3 regions of the Amaricoccus sp. genome follow, and region 3 is predicted to be linked to each of the others. Evidence: riboswitches for the same ligand, from Rfam matches in the RefSeq annotation. Region 3 holds a riboswitch; each other region holds the start of a gene.
The links. Region 3 has a riboswitch for cobalamin ahead of V7050_RS18610 (aromatic ring-hydroxylating oxygenase subunit alpha). Riboswitches for the same ligand answer to the same signal wherever they lie in the genome.
Positions count from the first base shown of each region.

Region 1: linked by a shared signal. The riboswitch ahead of V7050_RS04015 (TonB-dependent receptor plug domain-containing protein) and the one ahead of V7050_RS18610 (aromatic ring-hydroxylating oxygenase subunit alpha) in region 3 are both predicted to bind cobalamin.
Region 2: linked by a shared signal. The riboswitch ahead of V7050_RS16340 (DUF6925 family protein) and the one ahead of V7050_RS18610 (aromatic ring-hydroxylating oxygenase subunit alpha) in region 3 are both predicted to bind cobalamin.

Region 1 covers NZ_DAIUBO010000024.1:4,573-17,306, reverse strand. Annotated here, with positions in the region: gene zigA (zinc metallochaperone GTPase ZigA) at 1-325, opposite strand, end outside; gene V7050_RS04045 (hypothetical protein) at 1,131-1,289, shown strand; gene hemP (hemin uptake protein HemP) at 1,322-1,453, shown strand; gene V7050_RS04035 (adenosylcobinamide amidohydrolase) at 1,651-2,319, opposite strand; gene V7050_RS04030 (ABC transporter ATP-binding protein) at 2,316-3,074, opposite strand; gene V7050_RS04025 (FecCD family ABC transporter permease) at 3,071-4,060, opposite strand; gene V7050_RS04020 (ABC transporter substrate-binding protein) at 4,060-4,890, opposite strand; gene V7050_RS04015 (TonB-dependent receptor plug domain-containing protein) at 4,893-6,839, opposite strand; cobalamin riboswitch at 6,980-7,184, opposite strand; gene V7050_RS04010 (alpha/beta hydrolase) at 7,457-8,317, opposite strand; gene V7050_RS04005 (TonB-dependent receptor domain-containing protein) at 8,320-10,329, opposite strand; gene V7050_RS04000 (hypothetical protein) at 10,641-11,153, shown strand; gene V7050_RS03995 (TonB-dependent siderophore receptor) at 11,234-12,734, opposite strand, start outside.
Region 2 covers NZ_DAIUBO010000201.1:414-6,059, reverse strand. Annotated here, with positions in the region: gene V7050_RS16350 (ribonucleoside-diphosphate reductase subunit alpha) at 1-2,518, shown strand, start outside; gene V7050_RS16345 (ribonucleotide-diphosphate reductase subunit beta) at 2,652-3,713, shown strand; cobalamin riboswitch at 3,742-3,941, shown strand; gene V7050_RS16340 (DUF6925 family protein) at 4,107-5,102, shown strand; gene V7050_RS16335 (hypothetical protein) at 5,150-5,395, shown strand; partial or broken gene V7050_RS16330 (ABC transporter substrate-binding protein) at 5,401-5,646, shown strand, end outside.
Region 3 covers NZ_DAIUBO010000281.1:159-4,096, forward strand. Annotated here, with positions in the region: partial or broken gene V7050_RS18605 (hybrid-cluster NAD(P)-dependent oxidoreductase) at 1-113, opposite strand, end outside; gene V7050_RS18610 (aromatic ring-hydroxylating oxygenase subunit alpha) at 117-1,358, opposite strand; cobalamin riboswitch at 1,476-1,670, opposite strand; gene V7050_RS18615 (heme ABC transporter ATP-binding protein) at 1,983-2,768, opposite strand; gene V7050_RS18620 (FecCD family ABC transporter permease) at 2,761-3,804, opposite strand; partial or broken gene V7050_RS18625 (hemin ABC transporter substrate-binding protein) at 3,807-3,938, opposite strand, start outside.

The sequences.
Region 1 (12,734 bases), on a different contig from region 3:
CGGTCGATTCGATGACGAGATAGTCGAAGCGACCCTCGGCCGCGAGCCGGCGCACCTCGGCGAGCAGGTCGTCGCGCAGGGTGCAGCAGATGCAGCCGTTCGTCATCTCGACGAGCTTCTCGTCGGTGTGGCTGAGCTCGGCGCCGCCGGCGCGCACGAGGTCGGCGTCGATGTTCACCTCGGACATGTCGTTGACGATGACCGCGACCCGGCGGCCCTCGCGGTTGGTCAGGATGCGGTTGAGGAGCGTGGTCTTGCCGGCGCCGAGGAAGCCCGAGAGCACGGTGACGGGGAGGCGGTCGAAGGGTTCGGCTGTTTCGAGCATGGCGGGCCCTGGTTGGGTGAGTGTGCAAAGGGAGATGACCGACCCGATCAATCGGGCGGCAAGGGTGGACCGCTGGTCGTGGTCAGTGCGCTTTCATCTCACGCAGCTTCTCTTTGGCATCCATCGGGAATGCGGCCGCTCCGGGGGGCGGCCACGGTGGCCCGGCTTGCGCATCATGCGGGAGGAAGAGCCACCCGACCGTGACCTCCGCGGCGCTGGCAGCTGCAGCGGTGACCGCCAGAACAGCGGCCGTCGTTGCCTCGGGGCGCATCGTGTTCCTTTCCCTGCCCATGTCCGATGCGGCGAAGCGAAGCCGGCGTTCCCCGTTTCCTTCGTTGCCGGGAGGCGTGTCGACATGAGATCGAATCGTTACAGTATAACAGTTCCGCGACTCGTTACAGCATAACGCATCGCTCGGACAAGGGTCCTCGGCGCGGTATATGCCCGGGATGCGAGTCCATCGGCACCGACCGGCAGCCTGCGCCTCGCCGGTGGATGACGCCGGCGCGCTTCTGTCCCGGAGGCGCTCGCGAATGCGGGGCCGGAGGCTCGGCGCGTGCCGTCATCCCGACGCTTTGCGCATGGCGGATCCTGCGCCGGGGGAGGCTCGGATGGCCGGTGGAGGGGATGCGGACCGATGGGGATCCGCGCTGGCCCCGGAGGCTCGCAGGGCGAGCGGGACGCGGCCCGTCGCTGGGATATTGACATTACCCGAGTTATTCAGTCAGATATTTCCCGACCCCAGCCATCCTGTGCCTTCGCAGGAGAGCCCGGATCCTTACTTCAGGGACACGGAAGCTTTGCGATGCGCCACGGCAGGGAAGAGCGAGACGAGAACGAGGAGCGCCGTCCGGGGGCGGGCGGCGAAGACGCTCTCGAACTGATCCATCTGGCGCTCGACTGCCCTCCTCCGTCCGATTTCGCGCTCGAGGCGCTTCTTGACCGAACGGAACGCAGCCAATGATCCACGCCAAGCCCTCGCCTGTGCCGCGGGACATGCCCAGCGAGCCCCCGCGCTATGATGCGAAAGCGCTGACCGATCCGGACGGTGTGGCGCGGATCGAGCTCGACGGGCAGATCTACACGCTCCGGATCACCCGGCAGAACAAGCTCATACTTACCAAGTAGATGCCGCGCCGCGCGGCGAAAGGGCGACGTCCCGGGATGCCGCGAGGCCTGCGCTGCGTGAGCCTCGTGCGCGGTCGGGAATGCGGGAGCCGGATGCGGCGCACCGCCGCGCAAGCGTGCCTGGCATCCGCCGCGTCGGTCTCGCCGGGCTTCGCCAGGGACGGCGGCATTCGGGCAGGCGCTCGGTCGGGACGCCTTCAGGACCGGGCATGGGGATCTCGTGCAAGGCCGGCGCGGGTGTCGATCCAGCGGGCGGCACCGGCGGCCACGGCATCATAGGCCGCCCGGCCGAGTGATTCGCCCGCATCGGTGTGAAGCCCGGCAAAGGCGGTGCGGCCCGGCGGCGCGGCGAGCGCGATGCAATCGGTGCCCGTGCCGGTGGCCGGCCCTTCGGGCAGGGCGAAGCCGGCATCGATCACCGCTGCGGTGCGGGCCTGGACCGCGATGGTCAGCGCCTCGATCTGCGCCGCCCTGGTCAGCCCGGCGGAACAATCCAGAACCATGTTGATCGTGCCCCATCGGGCCGGGTCGAAGCTCTGCCGGTGACCGACGCGCTCGGCATTGGAGAGGCCCACCGTGGCAAGGCAGTGCACCATCACGTCGCCGGCCTGCGCGGAACGGCACTCGAAGGCCGAGATGTCGCGCGAGGTCAGGAGTGCCGGGGCATCGGCGAGCCCCGTCGCGACCAGTTCGCGACCCAGCCAGAGCGCGGCGTCCAGGTCCCGGGGCAGATCGCGGTTGCGCACCTCGCGGATGACGATCCGCCGGGCGGCGACGAAGCCGGGCCGGTTCAGCGTCCAGCTGAGCACCCGCCGCGGCGCGCCCAGATCGGCGATCAGCCAGGGGGCGGTGTGGAGGAGCTTCACCGCCCCGCCCCCGCGCGGGCGATGGGCAGCAGGAGCAAGCCCTCGGGCGCCGCCTCGCGCCAGACGGTGATGCCGAAGACATCGGCCAAGCGCTCGGGCGAGAGGATCTCGGCGGGCGCGCCATCGGCCACGATCCGGCCGGCCCGCATCATCACCAGCCGGCTGCAGAAGCGCGCCGCGAGGCCGAGATCGTGGAGCGAGACCACCACGCTCCGCCCGGCGGCGGCGAGATCCTTGAAGACGTCCATGGTGGCGATCTGATGCGCCGGATCGAGCCCCGCGATGGGCTCGTCCGCCAGCAGCAGCGGCGTCTCCTGGGCTAGCGCGCGGGCCAGCAGCACCCGGGCCTGCTCGCCGCCCGAGAGCTGCGTGGCGATGCGGTCGCGGAAGGCGCCGAGGTCCATCCGGTCGATCGCGCGGGTGACGGCCACGGCATCGGCCGCGGCGCCGCGCGCCTCGTAGGGCATCCGGCCGAGCGCCACGACGGTCCCGACCGTGACGGGCCAGGCGATCTCTCGCGCCTGCGGCAGCCAGGCCGCGTGGCGGGCGCGGGCGGCCGGGGGCAGTTCTGCCAGAGACGAGCGGCCGCGATGCGGCAGCAGCCCGAGCGCGCCGCGCATCAGCGTCGTCTTGCCGGCCCCGTTCGGGCCGATGAGCCCCACCACCTCGCCCGGAGCGATGGAGACGGAAACCGCATCGACCGCGGGACACCGGCCCCGCAGCACCGTGAGCCCCTCGATGGAGAGCAGGGTCATGCCAGGTCCCTCCGGGTCCGGTAGACCAGATGCAGGAAGAGCGGCGCGCCGACGATGGCGGTGAGCACGCCGAGCTTCAGGTCGCTCCCGGGCAGGATCAGCCGCACCGCGATATCCGCGGCCAGGACCATCGCCGCGCCGCCGAGCGCCGAGGCGGCGAGCAGGCGGCCGGGACGCGCCCCGACCGCGCCGCGCAGCAGGTGCGGCACCACGAGGCCGACGAAGCCGACCGCGCCGGCCACCGCCGTGGCCGCGCCGACCATGGCGGCGACGCCGGCGACCAGCATCAGCCGGAGCCGGCCGAGCCGGGTGCCGAGCGCTTCGGCCGCATCCTCGCCCAGCGTCAGCGTGTCGAGCCTGCGCCCCAGGGGCAGGAGCAGCGCCGCGCCGAGCGCCACGAAGGGCGTGGCCAGCGCCACATGCAGGAAGGAGCGGTCGGCCAGTGATCCCAGCATCCAGAAGACGATCTCGGAGGCGGCGAAGGGGTCGGGCGAAAGGTTGAGCACCAGCGAGATCAGCGCGCCCGCCAGCGCCGAGACCGCGATGCCGGCGAGGATCAGCGTGAGCGAGCCGCCGCGCGGACCGGCGAGCAGGAGCAGCAGCGCCACCGCGACGCCCCCGCCGGCAAGCGCCGCCAGCGGCACCGCCAGCGCGAAGGCCGCGGCCAGCCCGGTCTGGATCGCCAGCACGGCACCGAGCGCCGCCGAGCCCGAGACCCCGAGCAGGCCGGGCTCGGCCAGCGGGTTGCGCAGGTAGCCCTGCATCGCCGCGCCCGAGAGCCCGAGGCTCGCCCCCACCAGGATGCCGAGCAATGCCCGCGGCAGCCGGATCTCGCGCATCACAAGCGTCATCGGCCCACCGTCGCCGAGGACCAGCGCGCGGAAGCCCTGGCCCGGCGAAATCCCGGCCGGCCCCACGAGCAGCGAGGCGAGGAAGAGCGCCGCGACCAGGGTCGCGAGCCCGGCGAGGAGCCAGCGGTAGGGGATCATGGCGATTCGGGCAGCTCCTTTCGCGCCTCGGCCAGCCCGGCGATGGCGCGCAGCACATGGGGCGTGCCGCAGACCCAGTCGCGGTCGGTCAGCGGCGCGGTTCCGGCGCGTTCCTGCAGGGCCAGCAGCGCGGGGTGGCTGAGCACCTCCTCGGCACGCGAGGCGCCGGGCCAGGGCTGCGGCAGCACCACCAGGTCGGGGTCGAGCATCACCAGCTGCTCCAGCGGCAGGACGCCGCCGACCGACAGGCCGACCTCCTCGGCCACATTGGCGAAGCCGGCCGCCTCCAGGATCGCCCCCGACAGGCTCGCCGGCCCGGAGGCATAGCCGCGGGCGGCATAGATCGCGGCTCGCGGCGGATCGGCGACCGTCTCCGACAGCGCCGCGAGGCCGGCATCGAATTCGGTGACCAGCATCGCGGCGGCTTCCTCGCGGCCGAGCAGCCCTCCCATCTCGGCGATCCGGTCGCGCACCTCGTCCAGCGAACGGGCGGGCGTCATGGTCACCACGGGAATGCCCAGCCGGCGCAGCATCGAGACCGTGGCCCGGGCGGTGAAGCTGCCGGCGACGACCAGATCGGGGTCGAGCAGGAAGATCTCCTCGGCCAGCCCGTGGTTCGCCGGCCAGGCCAGCGCCTCCTCCGCCATCGCCGAGCTGCGCGGGTCCTGCGCGAGGTAGGAGACCGAAAGGAGTTGCCCGGGCGCGGCCAGCATCATCGCGAGCTGGTCGGTACAGAGGTTGATCGACACCACCCGCTGCGGCGCCGCCTGACCCGGCCCGGCAAGGGCGAGGCTCATGGCGAGGACAAGGCGGAGCGGGTGGCGCATGGTCAGAAATTCGCCGCCACGCCGGCATAGAAGGTCCGGCCCGGCGCATCGTAGCCCAGGATTTCCTGGTATTGCTCGTCGAACAGGTTGTCGATGCGCGCGGTCAGCAGCAGCCGATCGCTCAACTGGTGCTGGGCCGTGACGTTGACCAGGGTGTAGTCGTCGAGTTCCACCCGGTCGGCGCCGAAGGACGGGGTGGTATAGTCGAAGTCCCAGTTGCCGTTGACATAGCGCAGGTCGGCCCCGAGAAGCGTCCTGTCGTCGGGGAGCCGGTAGTAGGCGCGCAGGCCCAGTTCGTTCTTCGGCCGCCGCACCTCGACCGCACCGTCCGGGTCGGTGGCATCGAGCCAGGTGAAGTCGGCACCGAGCGTCAGGCCGTTGTCGAATGCGAATTCCGCCGAGACCTCGACGCCGTTGCGGTCGCTGGTGCCGTCCTCGTTGTAGGGGGTCGATTCGCCGGTGGCCGGATCGTAGGTGCTGGAGATCTCGTTGGTCAGCTCGGACCGGAAATAGGTGGCGTTGACCACCGCCCGGTCGCCCAGGAACCGCTGCTCGACTCCGATGTCCCAGCCGATGCTCTCCTCCGGCTCCAGGTCGGGATTGCCGATCCAGGTGCCGGGGTTGTAGCCGAACTGCTCGTACATGGTCGGATTCTGGACGCCGGTTCCTGCCGAGGCATGGAATCGCGTGGTGGCGTTCGGCAGCAGGTAGGAGAGCCCGACCGACCAGGTGTCGGTGTTCGCGAAATCGCCGTCGTTGTCGTCGTGCCGCCCGGTCGCCTGCAGGGTGAAGGCATCGTCGAGGAAGCTGCCGCGGTATTCCAGCACGTAGCCGTAGAGCCTCCGCCTCTGCTCGTCGAGCATCGCGGAATCGAAGACCAGCGACGGCTCGTTGTTCCGGAAGGTCTCCTCCTTGCCCTCGACCAGGAAGCTGAGGATCTGGGCGGAGCTGTCGACGTCGAAGCCGTCGAGCGCCACGGTGCCGCGATAGGCGAGCCGCGACCTCGTGGCGGTGGTGTCCGAGGTCGCGGCGCCCTGATCGGTATCGACCGTGTCCATGGTGCCCGAGTAGAAGGTGACCTCGCTGCGGAACCGGCCCTCGACGGCGTCGATCGTGGCGAAGGCGGAGCCGAAGAAATCCCTGACCTCGGTCTCGAGGTCGCCATCGGTCACCAGGTCGTCGATTGTGGCCGCGCCCCAGTTGGACTGGTCGTAATCCGAGGTCCGGTGCACGTAGCGCAGGGTGGCGCCCAGGGTGATGTCGTCGTTCACGAAGAACGCGCCGCGGGCGTTCAGCGTCGTGTTGGCGTCGCCGTCGTCCTCGCCCCCGCTGCCGGAGATGTCGTAGCCGTCGGTCACCCGCCGCGCCGCGGAGACCGAGACCTGCCCGCGTTCGCCGCCATAGCGCAGCGACAGGCGGCCGCCGCCGCTCTGCTGGGTGCCGAGCTCGGCCTCGGCATTGCCGGCGAAGCCGGGCTCGGCGGCGCCCTCGGTGATGATGTTGATCACCCCGCCGATGGCGTTGGAGCCGAAGACCGAGGATTGCGGGCCGCGCAGCACCTCGATCCGCGCGATGTCGTCGGTCAGCAGGTTGGCGAAGTCGTATTCGCCGCTCGCCGGGTTCGAGACTTCCACGCCGTCGACCAGTACCAGCGTGTGATTGCCCTCGGCGCCGCGGATGCGAACCTGGGTGAAGGTGCCGGTGCCGCCACTCTGGCTCACCGCCACGCCCGGCAGCGCGCGCAGCGCTTCGGCGGCATGGCGGATCTGGCGTTCCTGCAGGTCCTGACCGGTCACCACGGTGACGGCACGGCCGTAGCGTTCGGCCTCGATGGGCGTCAGGCCGCCGCCGACGATGATCTCGTCGAGCCGGAGCGGTGCGCTGTCCTGGGCGACGGCGGAGCCTGCGGCCAGCACCAAGGCGCCGACGGCCGGAAAGGAATGTCTCATCTCGAACCCCGTAGATCGGGCGGCATGGGCCGCTCCGGTGACCTTCTCGATGTCGTTGGACGGGGCCGGCCCGATCCGCAGACGGTTGCATGCGCCACCACTGCGGAGAGTCCGCCGTCCGCCATGCACCCCGCATGGGAACCGGGTGATCCGTTCTGGCAGGTCTCCTGACTTGCGGGTCGTCGCAGGCACCGGCCTTCCCGCAGGACATGTCCCGCAGTGGCATCATCGGGCCCGCTCGCCGCTTACAGTTGCGGGGGCAGTCACGGAATCGGCACGAGGCGCCTCACCGTGTTCCCTTTTGTCGGGCGGCATGCCGCCCGAACCAGAACGGAGGCATTTAGGGCGGCAGGCCCGGCCCTGCCAAGCATTAACTGCGGCGGAGCCTCCGCCAGCGAGCGCGATATGGCATCCCTGCCGTTGCGGCCCCGATCCCATGCCAGCGGCCCGACCGACCGACCGATCCCTGAGCCCGGGGCCGAACCCCGGGAACGGGAGAAGGCCGCGCGAGGCGCTCCCGTCCCAGGCAGCGACCGGGTGGCCGCCTGTGTCGGGAGGGGTGCCGGCCCCTACCCTTTCCGCCGCGTCGGCGGTTGCCGGGCGGCCGCCGAAGATGCCTAGCGGATGTCGGCCGGCGCCTGGAGCGCGAGCGAGAAGCTCCGGCTGATCAGCGACGGCAGGACCGTGATATGCTCCGAACCCGCGAAGGCCTGGTGCGAGACCGAGAGCCCGCGCTCGGAGAGGGGGGCGAGGATCTCGGCCATGCGCCCGGCACCCACCACCATGTCCGGCAGCTCCTCGGCCCCGACCCCGATGAAGAGACTGCGTCCCTCGAGATCGGCCGCGGCCGGGTCGAAGGCCTCGGCGCGCGCGAGGATCTCCTCCCCGTTCCACCAGACCGACGGGCTGCCGGCGACCCAGGTCGCGAAGAGCGTCGGGCGCGTCAGGAAGGCGTGCAGCGTGAAATAGCCGCCGAGCGAATGGCCGAAGAGCGTCGCCCGCGCCGGATCGGTGGGCAGCCGGCGGCCGATCTCCGGCATCAGCTCGTCCGCGATGAAGTCGAGGAAGGCATCCGCCCCGCCGAGCTCCGGGAAGGGCGCACCGTTCCCGCGCTTCGGCAGGGCCGAGGGATCGGCCGGCGTCGTATAGTCGAAATAGCGCCGCGCGGTGTCGAAGGGCTCGTCCGTCTCGTAGCCGATCGCCACCACCGCCGCCGGCTCGAAGCCCTTCGGCGGGCGGGTCTGCAGCCGCATCGCCTCGGCGGCGGTCTGGAAGGTCGCGTTGCCGTCGAGGAAATAGAGCACCGGATAGCCCGCCTCCGGCGCCGGCAGCAGCGGCCGGGCGAGGAGGATGCGATAGCGGCGCCCGGTCTCGGCGGCGGTCATCACGAAGCTCTCGGAATTCGGGACGACGACCGGATCGGCCGCCGCCGGCATGGCCGCGACCAGGGCCGCCGCGAGAAGGACGCCGCCCCGCATGGTCAGAACCGCCCGGTCAGCGACACGTAGAACCGCCGCCCCTCGACGTTGAAGTCGTCGGCGACCTCGCGCTCGATCGTCTCGTCGAAGAGGTTGAGGATGCCGCCCTGGAGGGTGAGGTTCTCGCCGAAGTCGTAGCTCGCCATCAGGTCGGCGGTCGTATAGGCGTCGGCATCGACGGCATTCGCCATGTTGCCGTCCTGCGGGACGTAGGTGTACTGGTCCCCGACGTAATTCACCGTCACCGAGGTGAAGAGCGCCGTCGTCGCCTGCCATTCGACGGCGAGATGGCCCGAATGCTCGGGGTTGTAGGCCAGCGGCACGTCGAGGCCGCCGCTGGTATTGGTCGCGTCGAGATAGGTGTAATTGGCCCGGAGCGTCACGCTGTCGGTGACGTCGTAGCGCGCGGCCGCCTCGAGGCCCTGGGTGCGGGCGGATTCGATGTTCTCGTAGCCGAAGATCGGGATCCCGTCCGAGGTGAAGCCGACGAAGTTGTCGAAGGTCGGCGCGACCGCCGGGTCGCCGGTGCGGGCCGGCGGGAACTGGATCATGTCGTCGAGGTCGTTGCGGAAGATCGTTCCGGTCAGCGCCAGCGGCCCCTGCTCGAAGACCGCGCCGATCTCGTAATTGTTGCCGGTCTCGGGATCGAGATCCTCGCTGCCGCGCAGGAAGCAGCCGCCGCCGCAGGAGATCTGGTCCCAGTTCGGGCTGCTCTCGAGCAGGGTCGGTGCCTTGAAGGCCTGCGCCCAGCCGCCCTTGATCGTCAGGGATTCGGTGACGTTGTAGACGCCGTAGACACGCGGGCTCCAGTGGTCGCCGAACTTCTCGTTGTTGTCCACGCGGGTGCCGAGGGTCAGCAGGAAATCGTTGCCGAAGGCGACCTCGTCCTCGAAATAGACCGCCGCCTGCCACATGGACGAGGTGCCGTCGCCGGTCAGCACGTAGTCGTCGTCGATCTGCTGGTAGCGGTATTCGGCCCCGAGGGTCAGCGTCTGCGGCAGCGATCCCTCGATCGGCAGCACCACCCGGCCCTCGGCGCCGCGGTTGTAGGCGGTGTTCGGCTGGTCGACCCCCGCGACGTTGCCATGGCCGTATTCGTTGTCGATCTGGTCGCCGTAGAGCCGCAGCTCGGTGGTGCCGAAGTCGTAGTCGCCGTAATGGGTGAGCCCGTAGTCGAAGCGCTTCATCGGGAAATCGCCCTCGACGCGACGCTCGTAGCCGAGGTCGAGGTCGACGGTGTTCTGCACGTTCGGTGCCCAGCTCAGCGTGCCGTGGATGAAGCGGTCGTCCTGTTCGGCGAATCCCGGCCAGGGATCGACCGCCCAATCCTCGCCCGGCGCGGGGTTGTAGTCGTCGCTGCTGGCGTCGCGATGGGTGACGTTGCCGTAGAGCTTGAAGCCGAGCCTGTCCTCGACGATCGGCCCGGTCAGGAAGAAGCCGGTGCTCCAGGTGTCGCCGGCGTCGCGGTCCTGTTGCAGCGTGTAGTCCGCGGTCAGCGAGCCGTGCCATTCGTTCGAGACCGGCTTGGTGATGATGTTGATGACGCCGCCGATCGCATCCGAGCCGTAGAGCGAGGACATCGGGCCGCGCACCACCTCGATGCGCTCGATGGCGTCGAGCGGCACCCAGCCCGAGTCGAAGGCATTGCCGCGGAAGAGGTTCGGCGCGCTGTCGACCCGCTTGCCGTCGATCAGGAACAGCGTGTAGCGCTCGGGCAGGCCGCGCATCTGCACCTGTTCCTGGTTGCCGACGCGGTTGATGGTGATGCCCTCGACCCGGGAAAGCACCTCGGCCACGTTGGTCGCGGGCGTCTGCGCGATGTCCTCGGCCGTCACCACGCTGACGCTCGCGGGAGCGTCGCGCAGGTCGGACACCCCGCCGGTCGCGGTGACCACGAGCTGGTCGAGAACGAAGCTTTCCTCCTGGGCGCGGGCGGCCGTGCCCGGCGCCACCGCGGCCGCCCCGGCCAACAGCAATCCAAGCGCCTTCCGGCGCCGCAGTGTCAGAATCATGTCCAGCGTCCCTCGCAGTGAAGATGATCGCTGGCGGTCTCGGAACGAGGTGGCTGGCTTGGTCCGTCGAAGCGCGACGGCGCTTCGCCGCACGCCCGTTATCGTTCCTGATTCATTTCGTCAAGTTTGCTCGAACCCTTGCGACATGCCCCTGGGATGGTCAATCTGACAAGTGCGATCGGTCGCGGCCGGGCCTTCCGAAGGAGAAGCGGATGCGGTCGATGCCGCTGCGGCGGGCTCCGGAGGTAACGCGCACGTGTTGGGCGCCGCCGGCGGTCCTGAGCGATACTGAACCGCGCAGGGAGGAGCGGATGAGCAGAGGCCATGCTTTGTCGGAGGGCGGCCGGAGCGGTGGCGCTGCGCTGGGAATCCTGCTGGGGCTGATGCTGGCGGGCTGCGCCTCGGGCGTTCCGGTCGAGCGTCAGGTCGTGGTGCCCGGAGCGCGGTTCCAGGCCGTGCAGGGCGAAGCGCGGCTCACGGTCCGGACCTTCCTCGAAGACGAGGCCGGGGAGCGCCAGGAGGTCCTCGGCGCAAACTGCGCCGTCAGATCGAGCCTCTATGAGACGGAACTCGTCACGCCGTCCGTTCTCGTCCTGCCGAACTTCGGGCCGCAGTCGCCGGAGCTCGAATTCGCCTGCCGCGCCGGCGAACTGGCCGGCGCGGGCCGGGCGGATATCGACACCTTCTGGCGCAGCTATCCCGGCGGCTGGGGCTATCCGGGTCCCTATCCGTGGCGGCCGCCATACGGCTGGGGCGGGTGGGGACTCTACGGACCGGCCTATCCGGTCTCGAACTACCCGAACGTGTCGATCACCCTGCGCTGAGGGCGGCGCTCCGGACCCGGACCTGCACACGGCGCCACCGGCCTCCCGGCGACACAGGTGCCGGGAGGCCGCTTTGCCGGTCAGAAGCGTGCGCGCAGGGAGAGTTCCGCGCCCAGGCCGTCGCCGTAGACCACCGTGTCGTAGAAGCCGGTGGTGCGGTAGTATTTCTCGTCCAGTACGTTGGTCACGTTCAGCTGCAGGGCGATGTCGTCGCTGATGTCGTAGCGGCCGCTCACGTCGAAGATCGCGTAAGGATCCTGGACGATGTTCGGCAGGTCGCCCTCCCAGGGAATGCTGTCGGTCTGGCTCTGCCAGCGCATCGCCCCGCCGACCGTCAGCCGGTCGTCGAGAATGCCGGGGATCCGGTAGTCGGTCGCGAGCTTCAGCGTGTTGCGCGGCTGATCGGTGAAGAGCTCGTTGCCGTCCCGGTCCTCGGAATAGCGATAGGTGAAGCCGCCCGAGACGTTCCAGCGCTCGTTGATCGCTCCCGCCATCTCCAGCTCGAAGCCGCGCGTCGTGGTCCCCTCGATCGATTCGTAGACGCTGCGATCCTCCGCCTCGATGGTGTAGAGGTAGTTCGCCACGTCCCTCTGCTCGGTCCAGAACACCGCCGCCGCGGCGTAGAGGGCGCCATCCATCAGACCCGCCTTGGCGCCCAGCTCGTAGTTGTAGCCGTAGGTCGGGTCGAGGTAGTTGCGATCCAGGTCCTGGAACAGCTGCGGCTCGTAGATGCTCGTGATGCTTCCGTAGACCGACCAGGTCTCGTTGACGTCGTAGGTCGCGCCGACATAGGGCGTCACGATGCCGCTGTAATCATACTCGAACGGCGCGAGGGAATAGGGATCGGTCTGCCTGCCGTCCCACCAGTTCAGGCGCGCCCCGCCGATCAGCGACAGCGCGTCGGTGGCACGGAAGCGCAGCGCGCCGTAGAGGCCGATCTGCGTGACGTCGTTCGTCCAGAAGCGGTCCGGCTCCGAACCCCATTCCGGCTCCGGGTAGGAGCCGTCCCAGTCGAAGAAACTGCCGATCGGCGCGATGTCGCCGACGATCGGGTAGCCCTGCTGGTCGCTGTCGGCCTTCGAGCCGAACGCGCCCAGCACGAAGTCGTGCATCCGCCCGATCGCCTCGAAGTCGCCGTTCAGCACGGCATTCAGCGAATCCTGCGTCCCGTCGCCGGTGTAGCGGTCGGGATAGGGTTCCACGCCGATGCCGGTATCGTGGTCGGGAAGGCCGTAGAGATAGAGCAGCGTCGAATCGAAGTCGGTGGCCAGACGGGTGTAGGTCAGCCGCCCGGTCCAGCCGTTGTCGAAGAGATGCTCGAGGGCGGCGAAGGCCTCGGTGCGGCCGGTCTCGAGCCGGGTCCAGGGCGCGGCGCTGGTCGCCCCCCGGGGCCAGTCGATGAGCGCGAGATCGCTGTCCCACGGCGGCAGCCCGGCCCAGGTCACGCCGTTGCTGTCGGTCTGCTGGTGGCTGATGCCGGCGGCGAGCAGCGTCCGCTCGGTCAGGTCGACCTCGATCGCGCCGTATCCGATGGCACGGGTCTTCTCGTAGTGGTCGATCCAGCCGTCGCGGGTTTCCGCC
Region 2 (5,646 bases), on a different contig from region 3:
GCGGATCGCCATCGAGGACATCCAGGACCTCGCGGAACTCGCGCTGATGCGCGGCGGCCACCACAAGGTCGCCCGCGCCTATGTGCTCTGGCGCGAGGCGCGGGCCTCCGAGCGCGCCGCCGCCTCGGCGCCGGAGCCGCAGCGCTGGATGCACGACGCCGCCGGCGCGCGCGTGCCGCTCGACGTCGCGGCCCTGCGCGCCCGGGTCGACGCGGCCTGCGACGGGCTCGCCGACATATCACCAGCGGCGGCGGCGGAGCGAGTGCTCGCCTCGCTCTACGATGGCGTCACCGCGGCCGAGATCGACGAGGCGCTGATCCTCGGGGCGCGCAGCCTGATCGAGACCGATCCGGCCTATACCTTCGTCGCCGCGCGGCTGCTCGCCGATCGCATCCGCGGCGAGGCGATGGCGGCGGTGCTGGGCCGCGCGGACGAAACCGACCTCGCCGCCTATTTCCCGGCCTATGTCGCCCACGGCATCCGCGCCGGCCTCCTCGACCCGGCGCTCGCCGGCTTCGACCTCCCCCGCCTCGCGGCCGCGCTTCGGCCCGAGCGCGATAGGGCCTTCCAGTATCTCGGGCTCCAGACGCTCTGCGACCGCTACTTCCTGCACGAGGACGGCACGCGCTTCGAGCTGCCGCAGGCCTTCTTCATGCGCGTCGCCATGGGCCTCGCGTTGCGCGAGGAGCACCGGAACGGGCGGGCGATCGAGTTCTACGAGCTGCTCTCGTCCTTCGACTTCATGGCCTCGACGCCGACGCTCTTCAATGCCGGCACGCCGCGGCCGCAACTCTCCTCCTGCTTCCTGACCACGATCCCCGACGATCTCGAAGCGATCTTCGGCGGCATCCGCGACAACGCGCTTCTGGCGAAATACTCGGGCGGCATCGGCAACGACTGGACGCCGGTGCGCGGGCTCGGGGCGCATATCCGCGGCACCAACGGCAAGAGCCAGGGCATCGTGCCCTTCCTCAAGGTCGCCAACGACACGGCGATCGCGGTCAACCAGGGCGGCAAGCGCAAGGGCGCGGTCTGCGCCTATCTCGAGACCTGGCACATCGACATCGAGGAATTCCTCGACCTGCGCAAGAACACCGGCGACGACCGGCGCCGCACCCATGACATGAACACCGCCAACTGGGTGCCGGACCTCTTCCTGGAGCGGGTGGAGGCGGACGGCCCCTGGACGCTGTTCTCGCCCGACGAGGTGCCGGATCTGCACGATCTGACCGGGCAGGCGTTCCGCACCGCCTACGAGGCTGCCGAGGCCAGGGCGGCGGCCGGCGAGATCAGGGTGCATCGCCGCACGCGCGCCGTCGACCTCTGGCGGCGGATGCTCTCCATGCTGTTCGAGACCGGCCATCCCTGGATCGCCTTCAAGGACCCCTGCAACATCCGCTCGCCGCAGGGCCATGTCGGCAGGGTGCATTCCTCGAACCTCTGCACCGAGATCACCCTGAACACGAGCGCCGACGAGGTGGCGGTCTGCAACCTCGGCTCCGTCAACCTCGCCGCCCATGTCACGCCCGCCGGCCTCGACCTGGCGAAGCTCGCCCGCACGGTGGCGACGGCGATGCGCATGCTCGACAACGTCATCGACGTGAACCTCTACACCATCCCCCAGGCGGAACGCTCGAACCTCCGCCACCGCCCGGTCGGCCTCGGCCTCATGGGCTTCCAGGACGCGCTCCAGATCCTGCGCATCCCCTATGCCAGCGAGGCCGCCGTCGCCTTCGCCGACGAGAGCATGGAGGCGATCGCCTTCCACGCCATCGCCGCCTCCTGCGACCTCGCCGAAGAGCGAGGCGCCTATGCGACCTTCCCGGGCTCGCTCTGGAGCCGCGGCATCCTGCCGCACGATTCGCTCGACCTGCTCGCCGAGGCCCGCGGGGTCGCGCCCTTCGACAGGAGCGCCCGCCTCGACTGGGACGCCCTCCGCGAGCGGGCGCGCCGCGGCATGCGCAACTCCAACTGCCTCGCCATCGCGCCCACGGCCACCATCTCCAACATCGTCGGCGTCAGCCAGTCGATCGAGCCGGCGTTCCAGAACCTCTACGTCAAGTCGAACATGTCGGGCGAATTCACCGTGGTGAACGCGGGCCTCGTCGCCGACCTCAAGGCGCGCGGGCTCTGGGACGAGGTGATGATCTCGGATCTCAAGTACCACGACGGCGCCCTCGGCCCGATCGCCCGCGTGCCGGCCGACCTCAAGGCGCTCTATGCCACCGCCTTCGAGATCGCGCCCGACTGGCTGGTGCAGGCCGCCGCCCGGCGCCAGAAGTGGATCGACCAGGCGCAGAGCCTCAACCTCTACATGGCCGAGCCCTCGGGCCGGAAGCTCGACGCGCTCTACCGGCTGGCGTGGAAGTCCGGCCTGAAGACCACCTACTACCTGCGCGCCAAGGCCGCGACCCGCGTCGAGAAGTCGACGCTCTCCGGCGCCGACGCGACGCTCAACGCGGTGAAGGTCGGCGGCGCCTGCGCGCTCGACGACCCGAGCTGCGAGGCCTGCCAGTGACGCGGCAAGCCGAAATGGCAAGCCGGATTCCAGCCGGATTCCGGCCGCCTTCCAGCCCGTGTTTCTGCCGCTTTTTCAAGGTGATGCCCGGCGACCCCGCCAAACCGCCGAAGATCGCATGACAGGAGCCCCCATGCTCGACCTCAACGCCACCGGCCTCGGCTCCATCGACCGCGACGGGGGACGCGTCAGCGTCTCCGACAAGGCGATGATCAACGCCCGCGCCGACGTGAACCAGCTCCTGCCGCTCAAGTACCGCTGGGCCTGGGAGAAGTACCTCTCCGCCTGCAACAACCACTGGATGCCGACCGAGGTCTCGATGCAGGCCGACATCGCGCTCTGGAAGTCGGACGCGCTCAGCCCCGACGAGCGGCGCATGGTCAAGCGCAACCTCGGATTCTTCGCCGCCTCCGAAAGTCTCGTCGCCAACAACATCGTGCTCGCAGTCTATCGCAACCTGACGAATCCCGAGTGTCGTCAATACCTTCTGCGCCAGGCCTTCGAGGAGGCCGTGCACAGCCACACCTTCCAGTACATCGTCGAGAGCCTCGGCCTCGGCGAGGGCGAGCTCTTCAACATGTACCGCGAAGTGCCCTCGATCACCGACAAGGCCGCCTGGGCGCTCGATCATACCAGGGCGCTCGAGGACCCCGCCTTCCGCACCGGCACCGAAGCCGCCGACCGCGCCTTCCTGCGCGATCTCGTCGCCTTCTACGTCGTCTTCGAGGGGATGTGGTTCTACACCGGCTTCGCGCAGATCCTCTCGCTCGGCCGGCGCAACCGCATGGTTGGAATTGCCGAGCAATATCAGTATATTCTCCGAGACGAGAGCCTGCACCTGAACTTCGGCATCGACGTCATCAACCAGATCAAGGCCGAGAACCCCCGGCTCTGGACCGAGGCCTTCCAGGCCGAGGTGCGCCGCATGCTCGGCGAGGCGGCCGAGCTCGAGGCCGCCTACGCCCGCGACACCATGCCGACCGGCCTGCTCGGCCTGACGGCCGAGTCGAGCGCCGACTACATGCGCTTCATCGCCAACCGCCGCTCGGCCCAGCTCGGCCTCCAGCCGCTCTTCGCGCCGACCGAGAACCCCTTCCCCTGGATGTCGGAGACGATCGACCTCCGGAAGGAGAAGAACTTCTTCGAGACCCGCGTCACCGAATACCAGACCGGCGGCGCGCTCAGCTGGGACTGAAGGTCTTGCCTTGCCGCCGGGCAGGGGCCAGGATCGACGGCACGACGGTTTCCGCGGCTGCTCCCGAGTCGCCGCGGACGAAGAGGGAAGCCGGTGCGAGACCGGCGCTGCCCCCGCAACTGTAAGCGGCCAGCGATCCCGAACGCATCCACTGGCCCGCCGGGCCGGGAAGGATCGGGAAAGCGGCGACCCGCGAGCCAGGAGACCTGCCGTCGCCGAAACCCGATCGACCGGGCGGGGTGCCCCGGGCTGGAGGCGACATGCGACGGACGGCGGCGCGCGCGGACGCGGCTTCTCATCCCTCCGGCCCGTCCAGGGGCTCGGAAACCCGCCCATTGCTCGGCGAGCCCTGCCCTTGCGCGGCGCAGCGGCGCCACTGAAAGGACGGGAACCATGCCGGACCTGGAGACCCTGGCAGCCGCGCGCCTCGCCGACTGGCGTGCCTCATGGTCGATGGGGTCGTGGGGCGCGGTGGCCGAGTTCCATCAGGACGACGGCGAGCCGGCCGTCGCCGACGGCCTCGAACGGGTGACGTCGCGGGGCGCTATCCGTCTCCAGGGACTCGCCGATGCCGAGCCGCTCGCCTACGAGACCGTGAGCCCGGACCCGCGGCGCTGGACCGTCGCGGTCGCCCTCTGCCTTCCGGCCGAGGCGGCGCGGCGCGACGGGCGCGGCGTCCTCACCGAGCTCGGTCCGGACGACGATGCGGTGCGGCCCGGGGATCGCGCCGGCATCCTCTTCGACTTGGGCCTCGGCCAGCCGCAGGTCGACTTCTGCATCCGCGTCACCGACCCCGCGCTCCTCGCCACGCTGCGCGGCGCCGCAGGCCGGCCGGTCCTCGCACCGGGCAACCCGGCGCTCGGGGCGATCGTCGCCGCGCATCCGCACCGGGTGGCGCTGACCAACCTCGGGCGGATCGAGGTCTTCCAGAAGATCGGTGGCCCCGAGACCGGCGGCGTCTCCCCGGCCGGCCCGCACACCCATGTGCTGCCGAAGCTGCTCGCCTCGGGCCGCACCCATTCCGCGAACGTCCCGATCCCGCACGGCCTCGTCCCCTGCGCCGGGCTGCATCCCGGCAATCCGGTGATCGGTGCCATGGGCGAGGACCGCGCCTTCGACGCAGGCCTCCATGCCGCCTTCGAGGCGCTGCTCGAGGCCTGGGGCGATCCCGATTACGTGGTCGCCAAGCGGGCAGTGCGCTCGGCGCTCGACGCCGGGCGGGAACCGGGCGGCTTCGAGCCGCTGCCGAGCCGCAGCGGCCGCGCCGGCCTGCGCAATGCACTGAGGCAGCGGCGGCGCGAGCGCGGCGGCTCGGACCTGCTCGACCGCTGGTCGGCCACCTTCGACCGGGGCGGGGAACCCGCCGAACCCGACCGCCCGGGGCATTGACGCATGGGACCGTTCGACGGAAGCTCCGGCAGGGCAGGGGGACAGCCATGACGACGGAGGTCCGGGATATCGTGACCGGGGCGCGCGCCGGCGCCTGGATCGCGGTCGTGACCGTGGCCAGCCTCGTCTTCGGCCTCGTGCCGGCCTGCGCGACACCCCTCGCCGCCGTCGTTGCGGTGGTCGGGCGCGGCATCCTGTGGACGAACCTGCTCGCGCTCGCCCGCCGTCTCGTCCTGCACCGCCTCGCGGTCGTGTCGGGGCTGCTGGCGACGCCGCGCGCATCGGCCGCCTGACCGCGGTGCGGCGCTTTCCGCCGGAGCGGATCGTCTGCCTCACCGAGGAAACGGTCGAGACCCTCTACCTCCTCGGCGAGGAGGCCCGCATCGTCGGCGTCTCGGGCTACGCCGTCCGCCCGCCGCAGGTCCGGCGCGAGAAGCCGCGGGTATCCGCCTTCACCTCGGCCGACCTGCCGAAGGTGCTCGCGCTCGAGCCTGACCTCGTTCTGACCTTCTCCGACCTGCAGGCGCCCATCGTCGCCGACCTC
Region 3 (3,938 bases):
AACGAGAAGGAGACGGTGCCCGGCCCGTCGGGCACCACCGAGACGCATTCGATCGGCTCGCAGTCCTTCCATGGCAGCGCCCAGCCGAGCCGGGGAACGAGATCGGTCGCCATCCGCTACGCCGCCGCCAGCGCCGCCCCGCCGCCGAGGCGGTCGCCGAGCCTGCGGCAATACCAGTCGACGAACTGGATCACGCCGTCCTCCTGGATGCGCGAGCAGGGTCCCGGCACGAAGGCCGGCGCGGTCACGCCGCGCTGGTTCTCCTCGACCACCGCCCGGTCCTCGCCGTTGGTGGCGATCCGGACCCGGGTCAGGTTCTTCAGGTCGTAGTCGGTGCCCTCGACCGCGTCCTTGCGGACAAGCCATTTGGTCGTGACCTCGGTCTCGGTGGCGCTGATCGGCAGCATGCGGAAGACCGTCGCGTGGTCGCCGAGGAAGTGGTTCCAGCTGTTGGGGTAGTGGAAGAAGGGCAGCGAGCCCGCATCCGCGAAGGGCGCCGTCGACAGCCGCCTGGTCGGCACCGCCGCCCTGCCGTCCATGGTGAAGCTCTCGCCGGGGCCGAGCAGCGGGACGCGCACGAAGCGCCACTGGTGGCTCGGGTGCAGGTGGAAGCGCGGCGGCATCCCCGCGGCCTCGCATTTGGCCCAATGGGCGGCGATGACCGGCTCGACGTTGCCCTGCTCGTCCATCGAGGTGTAGCCGGAACGGTCGGGGAAGGTCCGGCAGGGCGAGGGATGCGCGCCCGCGCAATGGCAGCACTCGCGGTTGTTCTCCATCACCAGCTTCCAGTTGCCCTTCTCGACGATCGTCGATTCGAAGGCGATCCTGGCATCGTCCAGCCGGTGCGGCGCCAGGTCGCGGCCGGCCGTCTCGCGCAGCGCGTCGAAGGAGGCGGGCTCGTCGGCGAGGCAGACGAAGACCATGCCCCCCGCAGCCTCGCAGGCGACGGGCTTCAGCCCGTGCTCGGCCGGCCGGAAACCCGCCCCCATGTCGCGGGCGTAGAGCAGCCGCCCGTCGAGCTCGTAGGTCCACTGGTGGTGGGGGCAGGCGAGCTTCGGGGCCGGGCCCCTGAGCGCCGTGCGGACCCGGCTGCCGCGGTGCCGGCAGGCGTTGTGGAACGCGCGGATCGCCCCGTCCGCGCCGCGGACGATGACGATCGGATAGGCGCCTATCTGCATCGTCACGAAATTCCCGGCCTTCGGGATCTCGCAGGCCGGGATCGCGAACAGCCAGTCGCGATACCAGACCTCGGCGAGGTCGACCCCGAGCATCGCGGGATCGGTGTAGATGGGGCGCGGCAGCGCGTGGTCCGGAACGCGGCTCGCGAGCAGGTTCAGCGCCGTCGTATCGGCGATCATGGCATCTCTCCTCGGTGCCGCTCACCCGCGGCCCCCCGGGTTTCATCGTGCGGAAAGGATGCGACGGCCCGCCCGGACCCCGTGGCCCCGGCGGCATCCGCCCGCACCGCCGCCCGCGGCTTGACGTCACGCAGGGCTGGTTTCCGGGCTCCGGAGGGGCCTCGCGGCCGATGCGGCGCCTTCCCGGGGATTCCCCAGTGGCTTCTCGCCGCATTCATTCCTCCGCCACCGTTGCGGGGGCAGCGCCGGCTTCGGACCGGCTTCCCAATTCTCCGCCCCTCCCGGAGCGGCACCCTGACGAGCCGATCCTATCCTGTGGGCCCGCGATCGAAAGCACGGATTCCGACACCCGCGCGAAGGTTTCGGACAAGCCGGATCGAAACGATTCGCCGATGTCCGCAGGCCGGCCGTCGATTGCCGAGCTCGCTCCCCCGTGCAATGTCGATCGAGGGCCGATTTCGTCGAGGACGCCGGCATGTCGTGCCGGGCCGGGGTGCCGCCGGCGGGGAGCGCGCCGCCCTCTCACGCCGCTTCGGCACCGGCCTGGCGAGCATCCGGAGGTTCGGGGCGCTGGCCGCGAGGGAGGTGGACCGGACCCGCAGCAGTCGCGGCGGCGCCTGGGCTCTAGGCGCGACTCAGGTCCGGAGCGATGCGCAGCATGCCGCCGGCCGATTGTTCGACGGCGATGGGGATGCGGTAGACTTCGCTCAGCCTTCCGGCCTCGAGGACCTCCCCGGGCGCGCCCTCCGCGATGGCGCGTCCCTCGGACATCAGCAGCACGCGGTCGGCGAAGGCCGCGGCGAGGTTGAGGTCGTGCAGGACCGCGAGCACGCCGGTGCCGGCGTCGGCCTCGGCGCGGGCGAGGCGCAGCACCGCGACCTGGTGGGCGACGTCGAGGCTGGCGGTCGGCTCGTCGAGCAGGAGGAAGCGCCCGCCCCCGGCGGCGCGGCCGGTCCAGAGCTGGGCGAGCACGCGGGCGAGATGCGCCCGGGCGCGCTCGCCGCCGGAGAGGCGGTCGGCCGGGCGGCCGGCGAGGGCCGCGATCCCGGTCGCCGCCATGGCGCGCGCGACGATCGCCCCCTCGTCGGCGGCCCCGCGCGGCGCCGTCGCCGCGCCGAGCGCGACCAGAGCGGTGACGGTGAAGGGGGCGGCGAGCGCCGGCGCCTGCTCCAGCGCCGCGCGTTCGCGGGCAAGGCCCGCGGCGGTCATGGCGGCGAGCGGCCTTCCGTCGAGCAGCGCCGCGCCGAGGTCGGGGCGCAGCTCGCCCGCGAGCACCGCGAAGAGGCTCGACTTGCCGGCGCCGTTCGGGCCGCAGAGCGCCACCAGTTCGCCCGGCCGCAGCGCGAGGCCGACGCCCGCGAGCGCCGGGCGGCCGCCGCGGGTGAGATGCGCGTCGCGCGCCTCAAGCATCGCGGTGCATCCGCGCGAGCAGGAGCCAGAGGAAGAACGGGCCGCCGATCAGGCTGGTGGCGAGCCCCACCGGCGGCTCGGCGGGCGGTGCGATCATCCGCACCCCGAGATCGGCGCCGAGCAGCAGCGCCGCCCCGACCAGCGCCGCCGCCGGGGCGAGCGTCCGGTGGGCCGGGCCGACGCAGAGCCGGGCGATATGCGGCGCGACGAGCCCGATGAAGCCGATGGGGCCGGCGACGGCGACGCCGGCGCCGACCGCCAGCGCCGACCAGAGACCGGCGGCGCGCTTCACCCGCTCGACCTCGAGGCCCGAGTGCCAGGCGGCGCGCTCGCCGAGCTGCAGGAGGTCGAGCGCCAGGGCGAGCCGCAGGAGCCCGGCGGCCGCGGCGGCGATGCAGAGCGAGGCCAGCGCCGCCGCCCGCCAGCTCGCGCCGCCGAGCCCGCCCATGGTCCAGAAGGTGATGTCGCGCAGCTGCTGGTCGTCGCTCATGTAGATCATCAGCCCGACCGCGGCCCCGGCGATGGCGTTCACCGCCACGCCGGCGAGGATCAGCGTCGCGGCCTGGGTGGCGCCGCCGCGGCGGGCCAGTGCGAAGACCAGGGCCGTCGCCGCCGCCGCGCCGAGGAAGGCCGCCGCCGGGGTCGTCCAGAACCGGAGCTCCGGCGCCGCGGCGGCGAGCATGGCGCCGCCGAAGACGATCGCTGCCGCCGCCCCGAGCGCGCCGCCGGCGCTCACGCCGATCAGGCCGGGATCGGCGAGCGGGTTGCGCAGGATCCCCTGCAGGGCCGTCCCCGAGAGCGCGAGGCCGGCGCCGACCGCCGCGGCGAGCGCGACGCGCGGCGCGCGGATGGTGGTGACGATCGCCTCCGCGCGGGGGTCGGCCTCCCCGAGGAGCGCCGCGACCACCTCGCCGGGGCCGAGCGGGACCGGACCGAAGACCATCCCGGCGACGGCGAGGCCCAGCACCGCCAGCCCGAAGCCGATGAGGGCGAGCGCCGTCCCGGGGGGCGCGGCCCGGAGCAGAGGCGCGGGCACGCTCAGATCTTCAACTGCGCCGCCGTGTCGGGATGCAGGGCGCGCGCCAGCTCCGTCACCGCCGCCGGCGTGCGCGGGCCGAAGCCGAGCAGCTTCAGCCCGTCCATCACCAGGATGCGCCCCGCGCGCGCCGC